DNA from 4 places in the Kitasatospora sp. NPDC058478 genome. Region 1 is predicted to be linked to each of the others. Evidence: riboswitches for the same ligand, from Rfam matches in the RefSeq annotation. Region 1 holds a riboswitch; each other region holds the start of a gene.
What was found. Region 1 has a riboswitch for cyclic di-AMP ahead of ACFWPT_RS38935 (transglycosylase family protein). Riboswitches for the same ligand answer to the same signal wherever they lie in the genome.
Positions count from the first base shown of each region.

Region 2: it holds a riboswitch for cyclic di-AMP, as region 1 does, so the genes downstream of both, ACFWPT_RS16405 (M23 family metallopeptidase) here and ACFWPT_RS38935 (transglycosylase family protein) in region 1, are expected to answer to the same signal.
Region 3: it holds a riboswitch for cyclic di-AMP, as region 1 does, so the genes downstream of both, ACFWPT_RS14500 (NlpC/P60 family protein) here and ACFWPT_RS38935 (transglycosylase family protein) in region 1, are expected to answer to the same signal.
Region 4: it holds a riboswitch for cyclic di-AMP, as region 1 does, so the genes downstream of both, ACFWPT_RS38465 (transglycosylase family protein) here and ACFWPT_RS38935 (transglycosylase family protein) in region 1, are expected to answer to the same signal.

Region 1 covers NZ_JBHXML010000114.1:7,714-11,565, reverse strand. Annotated here, with positions in the region: gene ACFWPT_RS38945 (SDR family NAD(P)-dependent oxidoreductase) at 1-88, opposite strand, end outside; gene ACFWPT_RS38940 (cytochrome P450) at 364-1,671, shown strand; cyclic di-AMP (ydaO/yuaA leader) riboswitch at 1,882-2,049, shown strand; gene ACFWPT_RS38935 (transglycosylase family protein) at 2,055-2,990, shown strand; gene eno (phosphopyruvate hydratase) at 3,258-3,852, shown strand, end outside.
Region 2 covers NZ_JBHXML010000026.1:21,667-25,518, reverse strand. Annotated here, with positions in the region: gene ACFWPT_RS16415 (TetR/AcrR family transcriptional regulator) at 1-527, opposite strand, end outside; gene ACFWPT_RS16410 (alpha/beta fold hydrolase) at 620-1,501, opposite strand; cyclic di-AMP (ydaO/yuaA leader) riboswitch at 1,791-1,949, shown strand; gene ACFWPT_RS16405 (M23 family metallopeptidase) at 1,962-2,795, shown strand; gene ACFWPT_RS16400 (hypothetical protein) at 2,857-3,837, opposite strand.
Region 3 covers NZ_JBHXML010000022.1:36,305-40,156, reverse strand. Annotated here, with positions in the region: gene ACFWPT_RS14505 (NlpC/P60 family protein) at 152-1,186, shown strand; cyclic di-AMP (ydaO/yuaA leader) riboswitch at 1,525-1,674, shown strand; gene ACFWPT_RS14500 (NlpC/P60 family protein) at 1,685-2,830, shown strand; gene ACFWPT_RS14495 (NlpC/P60 family protein) at 3,058-3,852, shown strand, end outside.
Region 4 covers NZ_JBHXML010000109.1:5,118-8,969, forward strand. Annotated here, with positions in the region: gene ACFWPT_RS38460 (hypothetical protein) at 1-3, opposite strand, end outside; gene ACFWPT_RS38465 (transglycosylase family protein) at 226-1,635, opposite strand; cyclic di-AMP (ydaO/yuaA leader) riboswitch at 1,622-1,782, opposite strand; gene ACFWPT_RS38470 (hypothetical protein) at 2,213-3,190, opposite strand; gene ACFWPT_RS38475 (DUF397 domain-containing protein) at 3,750-3,852, shown strand, end outside.

The DNA.
Region 1 (3,852 bases):
CTCCGGCGGCGGCGAACCGGCGGGCGAGCTCGGCTCCCGATCCGCCGTCGAGTACCGCGATGACGACGACTGACCCGCTGACCCGCATGGTCTGCTCCTCCCTGTGGGCGACACCGCACCGGCGCCCACGATTTCTGCGGAGGATCGTAGGCAGGTCCTGACCCTCCGCAACAGGGATTACCCCTCAGGTGACCAGGGTCACGCCCGCCGCCCGGCCAAGAGCTGTCCAAGAGCTGTCCACGGACCGTCCACGAGGCGTCCACGGAGCGTTGGCGGGCCGTCCGCCGGGTGTCGACGATCCGGCTCCGCCGGTCGCGGCCGCCGGAGGCGGTGCGGCCCCGACCCACCGGATACGGTCGACGCATGCCAGTGCAGCCCGACCCCGCCGCCCCGCAGCTCTTCACCTGGGAGTTCGCCACCGATCCGTACCCCGCCTACGCCTGGTTGCGCGAGCACGCCCCGGTGCACCGCACGACGCTGCCGAGCGGGGTGGAGGCCTGGTTGGTGACCCGCTACGCGGACGCGCGGCAGGCGCTGGCGGACAGCAGGCTGTCGAAGAACCCGGCGCACCACAGCGAGCAGGCGCACCGCACCGGGCGGGTGGGAATTCCGGGGGAGCGCCAGGCGGACTTGATGACGCATCTGCTGAACATCGACCCGCCGGACCACACCCGGCTGCGCCGGCTGGTGTCGAAGGCGTTCACGCCGCGCCGGGTGGCGGAGTTCGAGCCGCGGGTGCAGCAGCTCACGGACCGGCTGATCGACGGCTTCGCGCAGCGCGGTTCGGCGGACCTGATCCACGAGTTCGCGTTCCCGCTCCCCATCTACGCGATCTGCGACCTGCTGGGCGTGCCGGCCGAGGACCAGGACGACTTCCGGGACTGGGCCGGGATGATGCTGCGACACACGAAGCCGGGCCACGGAGGCGGCCAACGCGGCGGCGTGGGGCGGGCGGTGAAGCGGATGCGGGCGTACCTGCTGGAGCTGATCCACCGCAAGCGGGCGGATCCGGGCGAGGACCTGATCTCGGGCCTGATCCGGGCGAGCGACCACGGCGAGCACCTGAACGAGAACGAGGCCGCCGCGATGGCGTTCATCCTCCTGTTCGCGGGGTTCGAGACGACCGTCAACCTGATCGGCAACGGCACGTACGCGCTGCTGCGCAACCCGGAGCAGCGCAGGCTGCTGCAGGAGTCGGTGGTGCGCGGCGAGACGGCGCTGCTGGACACCGGGATCGAGGAACTCCTGCGCTACGACGGGCCGGTGGAGATGGCGACGTGGCGCTTCGCGACGCGGCCGCTGTCGATCGGCGGGGTGGACATCCCGGTGGGCGATCCGGTGCTGGTGGTGCTGGCCGCGGCGGATCGCGATCCGGCCAGGTTCGCGGACGAGAACACCCTGGACCTGGCCCGCACGGACAATCCGCACCTGGGTTTCGGCCACGGGATCCACTACTGCATCGGCGCCCCGCTGGCCCGCCTGGAGGGGCGGAGCGCACTGACCACGCTGCTTTCCCGGCTGCCGGACCTGCGGCTCGCGGAAAACCCGGAGGACCTGCGCTGGCGGGGCGGCCTGATCATGCGTGGCCTGCGGGAACTCCCGGTCGAATTCACTCCGGAGGCCCGCTCTCCGCACGCGCCGGTCGCGCCGGCCGACGCTCCGACACGCTGACGGCGCGTCTCCGGCGGGTCGTGGAGCCGGGTCTGAACCCGCATTAATCCGGACATACCGCCGCCGTTGGTAGGCGATTGACCACGCGCCGTAATTTGTGCGTGATATCGGTGATATGAGCTTGTTATTGGTCTGATGATCTGTCTACTCTCCCTGGAGTTCGCAGCTGCGGACCTCGTGCGCGGAACGCCGAATCCTGCCCGCCGCGTCACGGGAAACCGACCAGACCCTGGGCAGGGGCGGGGGAACCAGGTTTGTTGCCGTTCCCCAACGGCTTGGGGTGAAGCCGCCCGAGCGGAATCGTTTCCGCTTTCGGCGGCCGGGCCACCTCCCGGTCCGAACCCGACAGCTCACCTCGCAGGCGTGCGGAGAGGGACCTCGTCATGCTGTTCGTTGGAACTGGCCGCCACCGTCGTCGCACCCAGACCGAGAAGGCCATCGCCGTCGCCGGTGTGGCCGGCGTCGGACTCGCGATGCCGCTCCTCACCGCCACCGGCGCCTCCGCCGCCCCGGCCTCCACCTGGGACGCCGTCGCCCAGTGCGAGAGCGGCGGCAACTGGAGCATCAACACCGGCAACGGCTTCTCCGGCGGCCTGCAGTTCACGCCCAGCACCTGGAAGGCGTACGGCGGCACCTCCTACGCCCCGCAGGCCAACCAGGCCAGCAAGGCGCAGCAGATCTCGGTCGCCGAGAAGGTGCTGGCCTCGCAGGGTCCGGGCGCCTGGCCCGTCTGCTCCCAGAAGGCCGGTCTGAGCAAGGGCGGCGCCCCGGCCTCCGTGGACACCTCCACGGACGCCAAGCCCGCCAAGCAGTCCGCCGCCAAGCCGACCCAGCAGGCGCAGACCCCGAAGCCCGCCCAGCAGCCGGTCCAGCAGGCCGCCCCGAAGCCGGCCGCCCAGCAGCCCGTCCAGCAGGCCCCGCAGCAGACGCAGCCGCAGACCCAGGGCTTCTCCGGCAAGGCCGGCTGGGACGCCGACGCGAAGGTGTACTGGTACCAGAACAACGGCGCCTGGTACTGGACCAGCCACCAGAGCGTCTACCAGCAGTACGCGGGCCAGCCCGCCGCCCAGCCGCAGTACGCGCCCCGCGCCGCGCAGCCCGCGCAGCCCGCGCAGTCCGCCCCGGCCGCGCAGCCCGCGCAGCCCGCCGCCGCGCAGGGCGGTCACGACTACACCGTCCGGGCCGGCGACACGCTGTCGACGATCGCCGCCGCCCAGGGCGTGTCCGGCGGCTGGCAGTCGGTGTACGACGGCAACCGCGGCACCGTCGGCGGCAACCCCAACCTGATCATGCCCGGCCAGGTGCTGCACCTCGGCTGAGCGGCCCGGGCCCTGAGCGGCCCGTGCCCTGCGGGCGAAGGGGGACGGGCGCCGTCCCCCTTCGCCCGCATTCCCCCGTATTCGCCCGCTTCGATCAGGCAAGCAGGTGAACTACTGGTGGGTAGCGGGGCCACACGCTGAGACGGGACCGAGGCCAGCGCGGCCCCGGGGGCCGGGGCGGTTAGGCTCTGGTCGTAACGACTCCGCAATCGTCCCGCCGGCAGCACCCAACGTCAGCCGGACCCTGCTTCCGCAAGGAGATGCCTCGTGCCGTCCATCGATGTCGTCGTAGCCCGTGAGATTCTCGACTCGCGTGGCAACCCCACGGTCGAGGTCGAGGTCGGCCTCGACGACGGCAGCACCGGTCGTGCCGCTGTCCCGTCGGGTGCCTCCACCGGCGCCTTCGAGGCGCTGGAGCTGCGCGACGGTGACAAGAACCGTTACTTCGGCAAGGGCGTGGAGAAGGCCGTCCTGGCCGTCATCGAGCAGATCGGCCCGGAGCTGGTCGGCTACGACGCCACCGAGCAGCGCCTGATCGACCAGGCCATGCTCGACCTGGACGCCACCCCGGACAAGTCCTCGCTCGGCGCCAACGCGATCCTGGGCGTCTCGCTGGCCGTGGCGCACGCCGCCTCCGAGGCCAGCGACCTGCCGCTGTTCCGCTACCTGGGCGGCCCGAACGCGCACGTGCTGCCCGTTCCGATGATGAACATCCTCAACGGCGGTTCGCACGCGGACTCCAACGTCGACATCCAGGAGTTCATGATCGCCCCGATCGGCGCGGAGTCCTTCTCCGAGGCCGTCCGCTGGGGCGTCGAGGTCTACCACACCCTCAAGGGCGTGCTGAAGGAGCGCGGCCTGT
Region 2 (3,852 bases), on a different contig from region 1:
ATGAGGCGGCTCTGGGTGGTGGCCAGGTCCTCGGCGAGCTGGAAGCCGCCGCCGATGGAGAGGGAGGCGAAGCCGTGGGCGACGGAGCGGACGGTGCGGGCGGCGTGGATCGCCTCCGCGCCGTCGAGGCCGTACTCCCGCAGGACGGCGATGATCACCCCGACGAGCCGACCGGCCGCGCGGGTGAGGTCGTCGTCCGGCTGCGGGGCCTGGGGGAGGGCGTTGTAGCGGTGCGGGTGCTCGGTGGCGTACGCGTGGTAGGCACGCAGCACGGTGGCGACGGCGTCGTCCCCGCTGCGGCCGACGGCGGCCTCGGCGAGCCGGTCGGCGAGTTCCTCGGTGACCCGGACGGCGATGAGCCGCCGCAGTTCGGTGAGGCCGCCGCTGACGTGCTTGTACAGCGACGGGGTGGCGACCCCGGCCCGGGCGGCGACGGCGGCCAGGGTGAGGGCGTCGGCGCCCTGCTCGTCGATGAGGGCGAGGGCGTGGTCGACGACCTGCTCGGGGGTGAGTCCTACTCGGGGCATGGTGTGGGCTCTCCGTCGGTGGAAGGCGTACGTGGCGGGGCGGGGCGGCGCGTGGGGGCGGGGCTGACGTGGGCGGACGGGGTGGGCGGGGCTCAGGCGAGTTCGGCGAGGAAGGGCAGCAGGGCGCCGGCGGTGGCCTGCGGGTTGTCGGCCATCGGGTAGTGCCCGGATCCGTCGATCATGACCTTCCGCGCGTTGAGCGCGGCGGCCTGCCGGTCGGCGACGGCTTCCGGCTTGGGGAAGTCGGGGTCCTTGCTGCCCATGATGACGAGCGAGGGGCAGCGGACGGCCGCGGTCCAGCCGACGGGCGCGGAGTCCCCGCCGACGTGTCCGCGGGTGGCGGTCTTGCGGCCGGGGGTGCGCATGGCGGCGACGAGTCCGGCCACGTACGTGTCGAAGTCGGCGGGCTTGGCGCCCGGGTAGGCCAGCTTGCGGTGGTAGAGGCCCCAGAAGGCGGGCGAGTGGACGGTCAGGGCGCCCATGGCGCGGAGGGCGCCGCGCATGAGGGCGCCGGGCGGGGGGTTCTCGATGAAGGCGTCGATCAGGGCGATGCCGGCGACCCGCTCCGGGGCGTCGCCGGCGGCCTTGACGACCGTCGCGCCGGTGTAGGAGTTGCCGACCAGGACGGCGCGGTCGATGCCGAGGTGGTCGAGCAGGGCGAGGACGTCGGTGGCGATGGCGGCGGGGGAGTAGTCGTCCCAGATGATCGAGGATTCGCCGAAGCCGCGCAGGTCCATGGTGATGACCCGGCGGCCGGCGGCGGCCAGCAGCGGGTGGAGGTGCCGGTAGGCGGCGCGGGTGTCGAGCATTCCGGGGAGCAGCACGACGGGGGTGCCGTCGCCCTGCCGGGTGTCGTCGTAGGCGAGGCGGCCGCCGGTGACGTCGAGGTACTGGGTGGTGGGGGCGCTGGTGGCGTTCATGGTGGGCCTCCGGGGGTTGCCGGTGCGGGGCTTCAACGTGCTGCTGATAGCCATAAAGCTAAGGCTAATAGCCTTAGCCGTCAAGCCTTCGCACCCTGTGGAGCGGGGGAGGTCGGCGGTGAGTGCCTGAATGAAGGGCCGTCCGTTGACGTCCGATCACGTGAGGTGGCGTCAATGGTGTTCAAGCATGCCCAAAGGGGCTCAAGGGGGACAAAACGCCCTTCGCGTCCCAGAGTGCCCCGCCTGTCTCCGGTCGTCCCGGGCGAACGGCTTGGAATCAGGGCCTCCTAGGATTAACGTTTGATAACGCAGCGCGGTCCTCAACGCCGTACCCAGACGGCACCGTGCGCCGTCGCCTAATCCCGCCGACCGGCCTCCGGGCAGGTCAGGGAGCCGGGGAACCACGTTCCTTGGGGTGAATCGGCGGGGCTCCGGCCCAGCCGTAGGAGACCTTCCTGCTCCGAACCCGTCAGCTAACCCGGTAGGCGCGAAGGAAGGAAAGGAGCGCGCCTCCGTGGCGTCGACGCACACCCCGGCACACCCGGCCGGCCTCGCAGCAGGTACCCGGCTCCTCGACCACCCCGGCCCGGACGGCCCCGAGTACGCGGGCCCGGACGCCGAGACCAACCGGCACCGGATGCCGCGTCAGGTCCGTGGGACCTCCCCGCTGCTCGGCGTCACCGCCGTCGCCGCCACCCTGGGCGCCACCGGCTTCGCCTCCGCCACCCCGGCCGCCGCCCCCGCCATCGAGACCCCGGACGAGACCCCGGTCGCCCTCTCCGCCGACCCCGGCCTCGCGCTCGCCGCCCGCATCCAGCTGCAGGCCGACAGCCAGCGCACCGCCGCCGAGGAGGACGCCCGCGTCCAGGCCGCGAAGGAGGCGGAGGCCAAGGCCGCCGCCAAGGAGGCCGAGGCCAAGCGGGCCGCCGAGGAGGCCGAGCGGGCCAAGGCCGCCGCCCTCACCCTGCCGGTGCGCGACTACCACCTCACCGCCCACTACGGCCAGAGCGCCCGCTACTGGGCCCACCTGCACACCGGCCTGGACTTCGCCGCCGACACCGGCACCCCCGTCTACGCGGTCGGCCAGGGCACCATCACCTCGGCCGGCTGGTCCGGCTCGTACGGCTACCGGATCGTCGAGACCCTGCCCGACGGCACCGAGATCTGGTACTGCCACCTCTCCTCGATCATCAAGGGCTCCGGCAAGGTCGGCTCCGGCCAGCAGATCGGCAAGGTCGGCGCCACCGGCAACGTCACCGGCGCGCACCTGCACGTGGAGGTCCGCCCCGGTGGCGGCGCCCCCGTCGACCCGGAGACCTGGTTCCAGCAGCGCGGCCTCAACCCCTGACGCACCCGCGAAGCCCCGGCCGCCGGAACCGAAAGGCACCGGCGGCCGGGGCTTCGCCGCGTCACTCCTGCGTCGGGTCCGCCGGGTCCGTCGGGTCCGTCGGGTCCGTCGGGTCTGCCTGGTCCGCCGGGACTGCCGATCCCGCCAGCTCCTCCAGGCGGGCGTCGAACTCCTCCTGCGCCGGCCCCGCCAGGTACGCGTCGATCTCCTCCTGCCCCGGCTCCGGCGCGAGGTCCGGGAACTCCTCCACCAGCAGTCGCGGCAGCCCGGGCACCGTCCACTCCCCGTACAGGTCGAGCGCGGCCTCCACCGCCGCCTCCTCGAACGCCCCGAAGTCCCCGGCCAGTTCGTCCGGCATCGGCCGCCCCAGCGCGGTCAGCTCGGTCAGGTTGCGGTAGCTGCGCCGCATCAGGCCCTGCTCCAGCAGCCGGCGCGCGCCGTCGGTGGCCATGCCGACCGAGATCACCCGGGTCGGGCTCCAGCCCTGCTCGTCCACCTCGTCCAGCCAGCCGGTCTGCGCCAGTGCGGCGAACCTGGCCAGCCGCTCCTCCTGCGCCAGCTCCCGGAAGCCGGTCAGCCACTCCCGCACCGCCTCCGGATCCGTGACGTCCGCCCCGTACGCGTGCAGCAGCAGCGCGTACAGCCGGGGCCAGGTCACCAGGTCGGCGCGGCGCAGCAGCCCGGCCGCGACCTCGCCCTGCCACTCGGCCTCGGCGTGCAGCCGCTCCTGGCGCTTGGCGTTGAGCCGCTTGGCGGCCCGCTGGTGGTCGGTCAGCAGCCGGACGGCGGCGCCGTACGCGAACGGGTCCGCCTCCGGTTCGGGTTGGACGTACAGGTAGAGCCGCTCGTACAGCAGGTGCTCCACCGCGTTCGAGGTCAGTTCGGGCCAGCCGTCGTGCATCCTGCCCTCGCCCAGCTCCAGCAGGGCCAGCACCGCGCGCAGCGGCGCTTCGGCCACCGGGGTGCGGTCCTCTTCCGCCGCCCAGGCGAGCAGGTCGGCGGCCCTGGTGCGCGGGGCGAGCCGCAGGTCTTCGTCGTTCATAGCTCGAACGGTAAC
Region 3 (3,852 bases), on a different contig from region 1:
GTGCACATCCGGTGAAGCCTGCGGGGGAAGTGGAGTTCACGCCTTCGGGGGAGTGGCAAAACCCGTGGATCTTCCCTAGGGTGTGGCGTCAAACCTATTTTCCGGATTCTCACCTGATCGGGTGAGGCCGATGGAAGAAGGAGCAATTCCCTTGGCCTCCCACCGCCGTCCCAAGCAGCCGAGCCGCGCCCGGGTCTCCGTGCTCACCGCTGCCGCGGCGACCGCGGTCGCCCTCTCCGCGCAGGTCGCCGCGCACGCCGCGCCCCAGCCCAGCAAGAGCGACGTCAAGGCGCAGATCGACCAGCTCCAGCAGGACCAGGAGCAGGCGGCGGAGAAGTACAACGGCGCCAAGGAGCGGGCCGACCAGCTCCGCAAGCAGTCCGACCAGCTGCAGGACAAGGTGGCCCGCAGCCAGGACGAGATGACCCAGCTCCAGACCGGCCTGGCCGGCGTGGCGGGCGAGCAGTACCGCACCGGCGGCATCGACCCGTCCGTCCAGCTGATGCTCTCCTCGGACCCGTCCGGCTACCTGGAGAAGGCGTCCAGCGCCCAGCAGGCCAGCGCCAGCGAGTCCGAGGCGCTCAAGGGGCTGCTGGACCAGCAGCGCCGGCTGGACCAGGAGAAGTCCGAGGCCGCCGCCGTCCTGGCCTCGCTCGACTCCACCACCAAGGACCTGAACCAGGCCAAGACGGACGTCAACCAGAAGCTCAAGGCCGCGCAGGACCTGCTGAACTCGCTCAGCGCCTCCGACCGCGCCGCGCTGCGGGCCCAGCAGCAGCAGGACGACCGCGCCTCGCGCGGCAGCGACCGGGCCGACCTCGGCAGCCTCCCGCAGGCCGGCGGCTACGCGGGCGTGGCCGTCGCCAAGGCGATGAGCAAGCAGGGCTCGCCGTACGTGTGGGGCGCCACCGGCTCGACCACCTTCGACTGCTCGGGCCTGATGGTCTGGGCGTACGGCCAGGCCGGCGTCTCGCTGCCGCGTACCTCGCAGGAGCAGGGCAACGTCGGCACCAAGGTCACGCTGGACCAGGCCCAGCCGGGCGACCTGGTCATCTACGGCCCCGACCGGCACCACGTCGGGATGTACATCGGCAACGGCATGGTGGTGCACGCGCCGCACACCGGCGACGTGGTGAAGGTGATGAAGGTCGACGCGATGCCGATCAACACGATCCGCCGGGTCTGACGGTCCGACACGCCCGAAGGGCCCCGTCCGGGCCTGTGATCCACGCCACCCTCCGGCCGGGGGTGGCGTTCGGGTTTTGTCCGCCGCGCGAGTCCCCGGTGAAGACTGATCAGCTTTGCGTACGGCGGTGATCACTATGTGTCATATTCACAAAAGAACTTTGGTCTTCTTCCGTCTTTTTTCTGACAAGGATTTGAACGGATCACGGTTCAGTTACTAGGGTCGTGCCCCGAACCACCGCACTCCCGATCGCCCAGCCAGGGTGACGGCGGTGGTTTCCGTCGAGTTCGTGACGCAGCGGGGCGGGCCCAGTGCCTGCCCGACGGGGAGCCCAGCAGTCGGGGGTGCTGTCGAACGGAGCCGGGGAACCACGTTCCTCCGGGGTGAATCGGCGCCAGGTCGGCCGGTGGAACGGCCGTGAGGCGTCGTAGGGCACGCTTCCGGCCCGAACCCGTCAGCTCACCCGGTAGACGGCGTAGGAAGAAGGAGTCCGCCTTCGTGGCGTCCCATCGTCGTCCCAAGCCCGCTAGTCGCACCCGGGTCTCGATCATGACCGGCTTCGCCGCCGCGGCCGTCGCGCTGTCCGCGCAGTCCGGCGCCCACGCCGACCCGCAGCCGACCAAGGACCAGGTCAAGGAGCAGGTCGACCAGCTCAACGAGCAGGCCGAGGTCGCGACCGAGAAGCTCAACGCCGCCCAGGAGAAGCAGCAGCAGCTGCAGAAGCAGGTCACCGACCTCCAGGACCAGGTGGCGCGGCAGCAGGGACAGGTGACCGACCTTCAGGGCGGCCTGGCCGAGATCGCCGGCGAGCAGTACCGCAACGGCGGCATATCGCAGACCGTCCAGCTGATGTTCTCCGCCAGCCCGGACACCTTCCTGAGCCAGGCCGACACGCTGAACCAGGCCGGCGGCACCCAGAAGGGCCAGCTCAAGCAGCTCCAGGACGAGCAGCGCAAGCTCGACCAGGTGCGCTCCGAGGCCCAGGGCAAGCTCGCCGAGATGGAGACCACCACCCAGCAGCTGAAGAGCGCCAAGGACGAGGTCCAGGGCAAGCTCAAGGCCGCGCAGGACCTCTTCAACACCCTGTCCGAGCAGGAGCGCCAGGCGATCCGCGCGGCCGAGGAGAAGGCCGCCGCCGAGGCCAAGGCGAAGGCCGACGCCGCCGCGAAGGCCGCCCAGCAGCAGGCGGCGGCCCAGCAGGCCGCCGACCGCTCCTCCCGCGACAACAGCCGCACCGACCTGAGCGCGTCGCAGGCCCCCGCCGCGCCGGTCACCAAGCCGAGCGCCGGCAGCTCGCGCGGCGCCGCGGCGCTGTCCATCGCCGCCTCCAAGATCGGCAGCCCGTACGTCTACGGCGCCTCCGGCCCCGGCTCCTTCGACTGCTCGGGCCTGATGGTCTGGGCGTTCAACCAGGTCGACGTGGCGCTGCCGCGCACCTCGCAGGAGCAGGCCCACGCCGGTACCCGGATCGGCACCGACCTCTCCCAGGCCCAGCCCGGCGACCTGCTGATCTTCTACGGGGACGCCCACCACGTCGGCATCTACGCCGGCAACGGCCAGGTGCTGCACGCGCCCAAGCCCGGTGCGTCGGTCCGCTACGAGGCGGTCGGCAACATGCCGCTGACCTCCATCGTGCGGGTCTGATCCCCGCGCAGGCCCTCCCAGGCCCGGCCTTCCACCACGGAAGGCCGGGCCTGCGGCTTTTCCGGCGCCTCGGACTGATGTCCGATTACGGGTCAAATATTCGGGTTGGCAGGGGTTTGGACTCGGTTGCCCGGACTCGCTAACGTCTGCCACCGGACTCCGCTTCCAGGGCCGCCCGCGTTGGTGCGGCGGCGGGGCCCCACCGCCGGATCGGAGCCGCTGCCGCCATGCCCGTGCACCGTCGTCCCCAACTGCTCGCCCGTGCGCTGGTGCTGACCGCGGCCGCCACCACCGCCCTGGGCGTGACGGCGGGCGGCAGCGCCCAGGCCGCCCCCGCCGCGCCGGACACGCCCACCCGCAAGGACGTCAAGGCGCAGGTGGAACAGCTCTACGGCGAGGCCGAGCAGGCGTCCGAGAAGTACAACGCCGCCCTGGAGACGCAGCAGCGCCTCCAGGGCGAGACGACCGTCCTCCAGGGCGAGATCGCCGTCGCCCAGGACCAGCTCAACCAGTTGCGCGGCGACCTCGCCACCGTGGCCGGCGCCGAGTACCGCGGCGGCGGCATGGCCCAGACCGTCCAGCTGATGCTCTCCACCGACCCGGAGGGCTACCTGTCCCGGGCCCGCACCCTCGACCAGGCCGCCGAGCGGCAGCAGGAGACCCTGCACGAACTGGCCACCCGCCAGCGCCGACTCGACCAGCGCCGCACCGAGACCGCCGGCAAGCTCGCCGAACTCGACCAGGCCCGCCGCTCGCTCGCCGACAGCAAGCAGCAGATCCAGCAGCGGCTCACCAAGGCCCAGCGGCTGCTGAACAGCCTGGGCGTCGCCGAGCGGGCCCGGATGGCCGCCCAGGACGCCCAGGAGGCCGAGCAGCGCGCCACCCGGGGCACCGACCGGCTGGACCTCGGCACGGCCCCGCCCGCCTCCGAACGCGGGGCGGCCGCGCTGGCCGCCGCGGTGCGGATGATCGGCTCGCCCTACCTCTACGGATCCACCGGGCCCCGCGCCTTCGACTGCTCC
Region 4 (3,852 bases), on a different contig from region 1:
CATGGTGACTCCTCCTCGGGTGCCGGAGCAGCAGCATGCCCGCTGGGGGCGGGCTTTGACCATGGCCTCGGGCGGTCCTGCCCGGCGGTCTGCCGGCGGCCTTCCTACGGCGCCGGGCGACCGCCGGGGCGGGCGGCGACTGACAGATAACAGATGATGAAATCTGTTATCTGAAATCTGTTATCTGTCAGCCGTCAGTTGTCAGCTGTCACCCGCGGGTCGTGCTCAGACCCGGCCGGCGAAGTCCGGCGCCCAGTTGGCGACGGTCTGCAGGCGCACGCCCGAGCTCGGGTTGGCGGCCTCGACGTACTGGCCGCCGCCGATGTAGATCGCGACGTGGTAGACGCCGGAGTTCTGGCCGTTGTTGGACCAGAACAGCAGGTCGCCCGCCTGCAGGCTGTCCAGCGAGACGCGGGTGCTGGCGGCGGCCTGGTCGGCGGCGACGCGCGGGACGGAGACGCCCGCGGCGCGCAGCGCGGCCTGGGTCAGGCCGGAGCAGTCCCAACCGCCGTTGCCGGTACCGCCGTAGACGTACGCCTGGCCGACCTTCGACTGGGCGAAGGAGACCGCGGCGGCCATGCTGCCGGTGGCGGCCGGGGTCTGAGCGGGGGTCTGCGCCTGGGCGGCCGGCTTGGAAGCCGGCTTGGCGGCCGGGGCCGGGGCCGGGGCCGGGGCCTGCGGCTGGGCGGTCGGCTTGGCGTTCACGGCGGCGCCGTTGGAGGTCTGGCCGGACTTCTGCGAGCGGTCGAACCAGGTGAAGTCCGAGCCGGACTGGTCGGTCTGAGCCGACTGCTGGGCCTGGCCGCCGTCCTTGAACGAGAGGCGCTGGCCCGGGTAGATGGTGTCCGGACCCTCGGTCAGGGTGCCGCGGTTGAGCTCGTACAGCCGCTGCCAGCCGCCCTGGAGGTTGTGCTTGTCGGCGATCGAGGACAGCCAGTCGCCGGAGGTGACGGTGTAGTCGTCGCCCTGGGGCTGGGCGCTGTTCTGGGCCTGGTTCTGGCCCTTCTGCGCCGAGGTGCCGTTGGCGGAGTCGGCGGGGGCCTGTGCCTGGTCCTGGGCCGGTGCGGCCGGCTTGGCGGGCTTCGCGGCCGGGGTGGCCGGGGTGGCCGGGGCCTGGCTCTGTGCGGGCTTGGCGGCCGGGGTGGCCGGGGTGGCCGGCTTCGCGGCGGGCTTGGTGGCGGTCGAGCTGGCAGCCGAGCCGGTGGTCGAGCCGGCCGAGGTGTCGACGGTGGCCGGGGTGCCGCCCTTGGTCAGGCCGGCCTGGACCGAGCACACCGGCCAGGCGCCGGGGCCCTGCGAGGCGAGGACCTTCTCGGCGACGGCGATCTGCTGGTCCTTGGTGGCCTGGTTGGCCTGGGGGGCGTACGCGGTGCCGCCGAAGGCGGCCCAGGTGCTGGAGGTGAACTGCAGGCCGCCGTAGAAGCCGTTGCCGGTGTTGATGCTCCAGTTGCCGGTGCTCTCGCACTGGGCGACCTTGTCCCAGGTGGCGACGGAGGCGGCGGAGGCGGTGCCGGAGGTGAGGCAGGGGATGGTGAGGCCGACGCCCGCGACGCCGATGGCGGCGATCACGCGTCGGGTACGACTGGACAGACGGGTGCCGTTGGTGGGCAGCATGAAGACGCAGTCCTCTCCCACGCCTGCGAGGTGAGCTGTCGGATTCGGGCTGGAGTTGCCCGGCCGCGCTGTGGGCGCGGCTTCACCCCTAGCCCTGGATCGTTCCGGGGAACGGTCCGGGGCGACTTACCTGTGGGTCCCCCGCTCCTGCCGTGGTGCGTTTTCGCGCTGCCAGGACATCCGACGGCAGGACTCGGCGTCGCGGATGAACTGGGTTCGTGTGGCCACGAACGGGGAGCACGTTAAGCAGACTTAAGTTCAAACTGCAAACACCTGTGACGCGCATCACGGTTTGGCGAGAACGGTCGTTCCCCTCGCTCGCCATGATCGAAAATGGCCGATTTCCGGCAATGCCGCGAAGGGCGTGCGCAACTGTCTGTGCTTCAGGAGGCGGGTGGCGGCGGGTCGGGCCCCCCGGGGCCCGCCCGCCGAGAAGGAGGTGCGTCCACACTGTGGCCGTCGGGGGATGGATCGAGCGGCGGCGAACAAATGCGGATAGAACGGACATCACGCCTATTCGCCCCTTAACTCCCTTACGGGGCAAGCAGGAAGGGCCCGGAACGTAGCCGTTCCGGGCCCTTCACGCGTGCGGTGACCGCTACTGGCCGGCCGAGTCCTCGGTGGCGGTGCGAGCGGCGTGGGCGGCGTGACCGCCCCGGCCGGAGTGGTCGGCGTGCGCGCCCTCGGCGGCCTCCGCCGCCTCGGCCTCGGCCTGCGCCAGGGCCTCGGGGGAGGGTGCCGGCAGCGCGGCCAGGTAGGTGGCGGCGATCAGCTGGCCGACCGTCGGGTAGGCGCCCAGCGGCGCCGCGGACGGGCAGCCGGTCTCCTCGGCGGCCGTGGCGAGCAGTTCGGAGTCGGCCTCCGGCCCGATCACCAGCGGTGCCAGCGCCGGGCGCTGGGAGCCGGTCTCCTTGAGGTGGTTGACGGCCGCGGCGACCGAGCCCGGCACGTCGAGCGCGGCGGGCACGACCGGGACGGCCAGCCGGGCCGCCAGCAGGACACCGGTGATGCCGGCCGCGGCAGCGGCCTCCTCGCCGCCGACGGTGGTCAGCACGACGCCGTCCGCGGCGGTCGCGATGGCGAACAGCCGGGCCCGGTCGGCGCGTGCCAGGCCGGCCTCGGACAGGCGCACGTGCACGGCCTCGGCGAGCAGCGGGTGCGGGCCGAGCACGTCGGTGACGGGGGCTCCGTACTCCGCGGCGAGGGCGTGAAGTTCGGTCAGGAATCCGTGCGGGCCGGGTACCAGCGGCACCAGGACCGGCGCGGGCAGGCCGGCCTCGGCGGCCATGGCCAGCAGTTCGGCGACGGTGCGGTCGTCACTGTCGACCCCCTGGGCGGCTTCGCCCGGGAGGTAGCCGACGGCGGTCTGGATGCCGCTCTGCTCGCTGCGGACGATCGACAGCAGCTCCTCGACGACCGAGCGGGACTCGGGCCCGGCGGTCGCGGGCACGGCGAGCACCAGGGCCGGGGAGCCGGCCGGGATCTCGGGGCGCTCGGGGCGGCGGTGGCGCCCCCGCGCACGGGAGCCTGGAGTGCGGACGGGCAGTGGCGCGCCCGGGATGGCTGCGGTGCTCATGCCGGAGATCGTAGGACATCGGCCCGTCAGGCCTGCATTCGGCTGCCGTTCGAGTTTCACGTGGTCATGGCGGGTGCGCCGCGTTCCCGCCGTGTCCGTCCGGGCGGTTTGCCCGCAATCCGGACATATCTCACCCAGCCTTCGAGCGATCACCGCTCGTAGCCCTGACGTGTCCGACGGGGCGTCGAGTTGCCTGTGTGGCGCGTGAGATGTCTCACAGCCAGGAGGTCGCCTGACGGAGCGTCACGGCAGCGCGACTCCGGGCGTCTGAAGATCAACATTCAGCGGGGAACCGCTCACGGCCGGTTATCGAGAATCTGGCGATTCACTCGGCTATGTCCGTTTACGTACCGTCAGGAGAAGGGCCCGTGAAGAGTTCGGAACTGCCGGTGAAAGGCCTCGTGCACCTGCAATGTCCCGTGCTGATGCACGTGCACAGCAGCTATCATCGCGTCAAGTGAGGCGTTGTGCCGGGCCGGTACGGGGCCGGTCCGTTCGTTCGGCGGGTGCCGGGAGCGCCGCGCTGGACGACCACTCCGGAGCTCTTCGGGAGATTTCTATGCACGACTCGCAGGACACGCACGGCTCGTACGACACCTACAACGGGATGGCGGCCGCCGACCTCAAGGGGGTTCTCTGGCAGAAGAGCCTGCACAGCAACT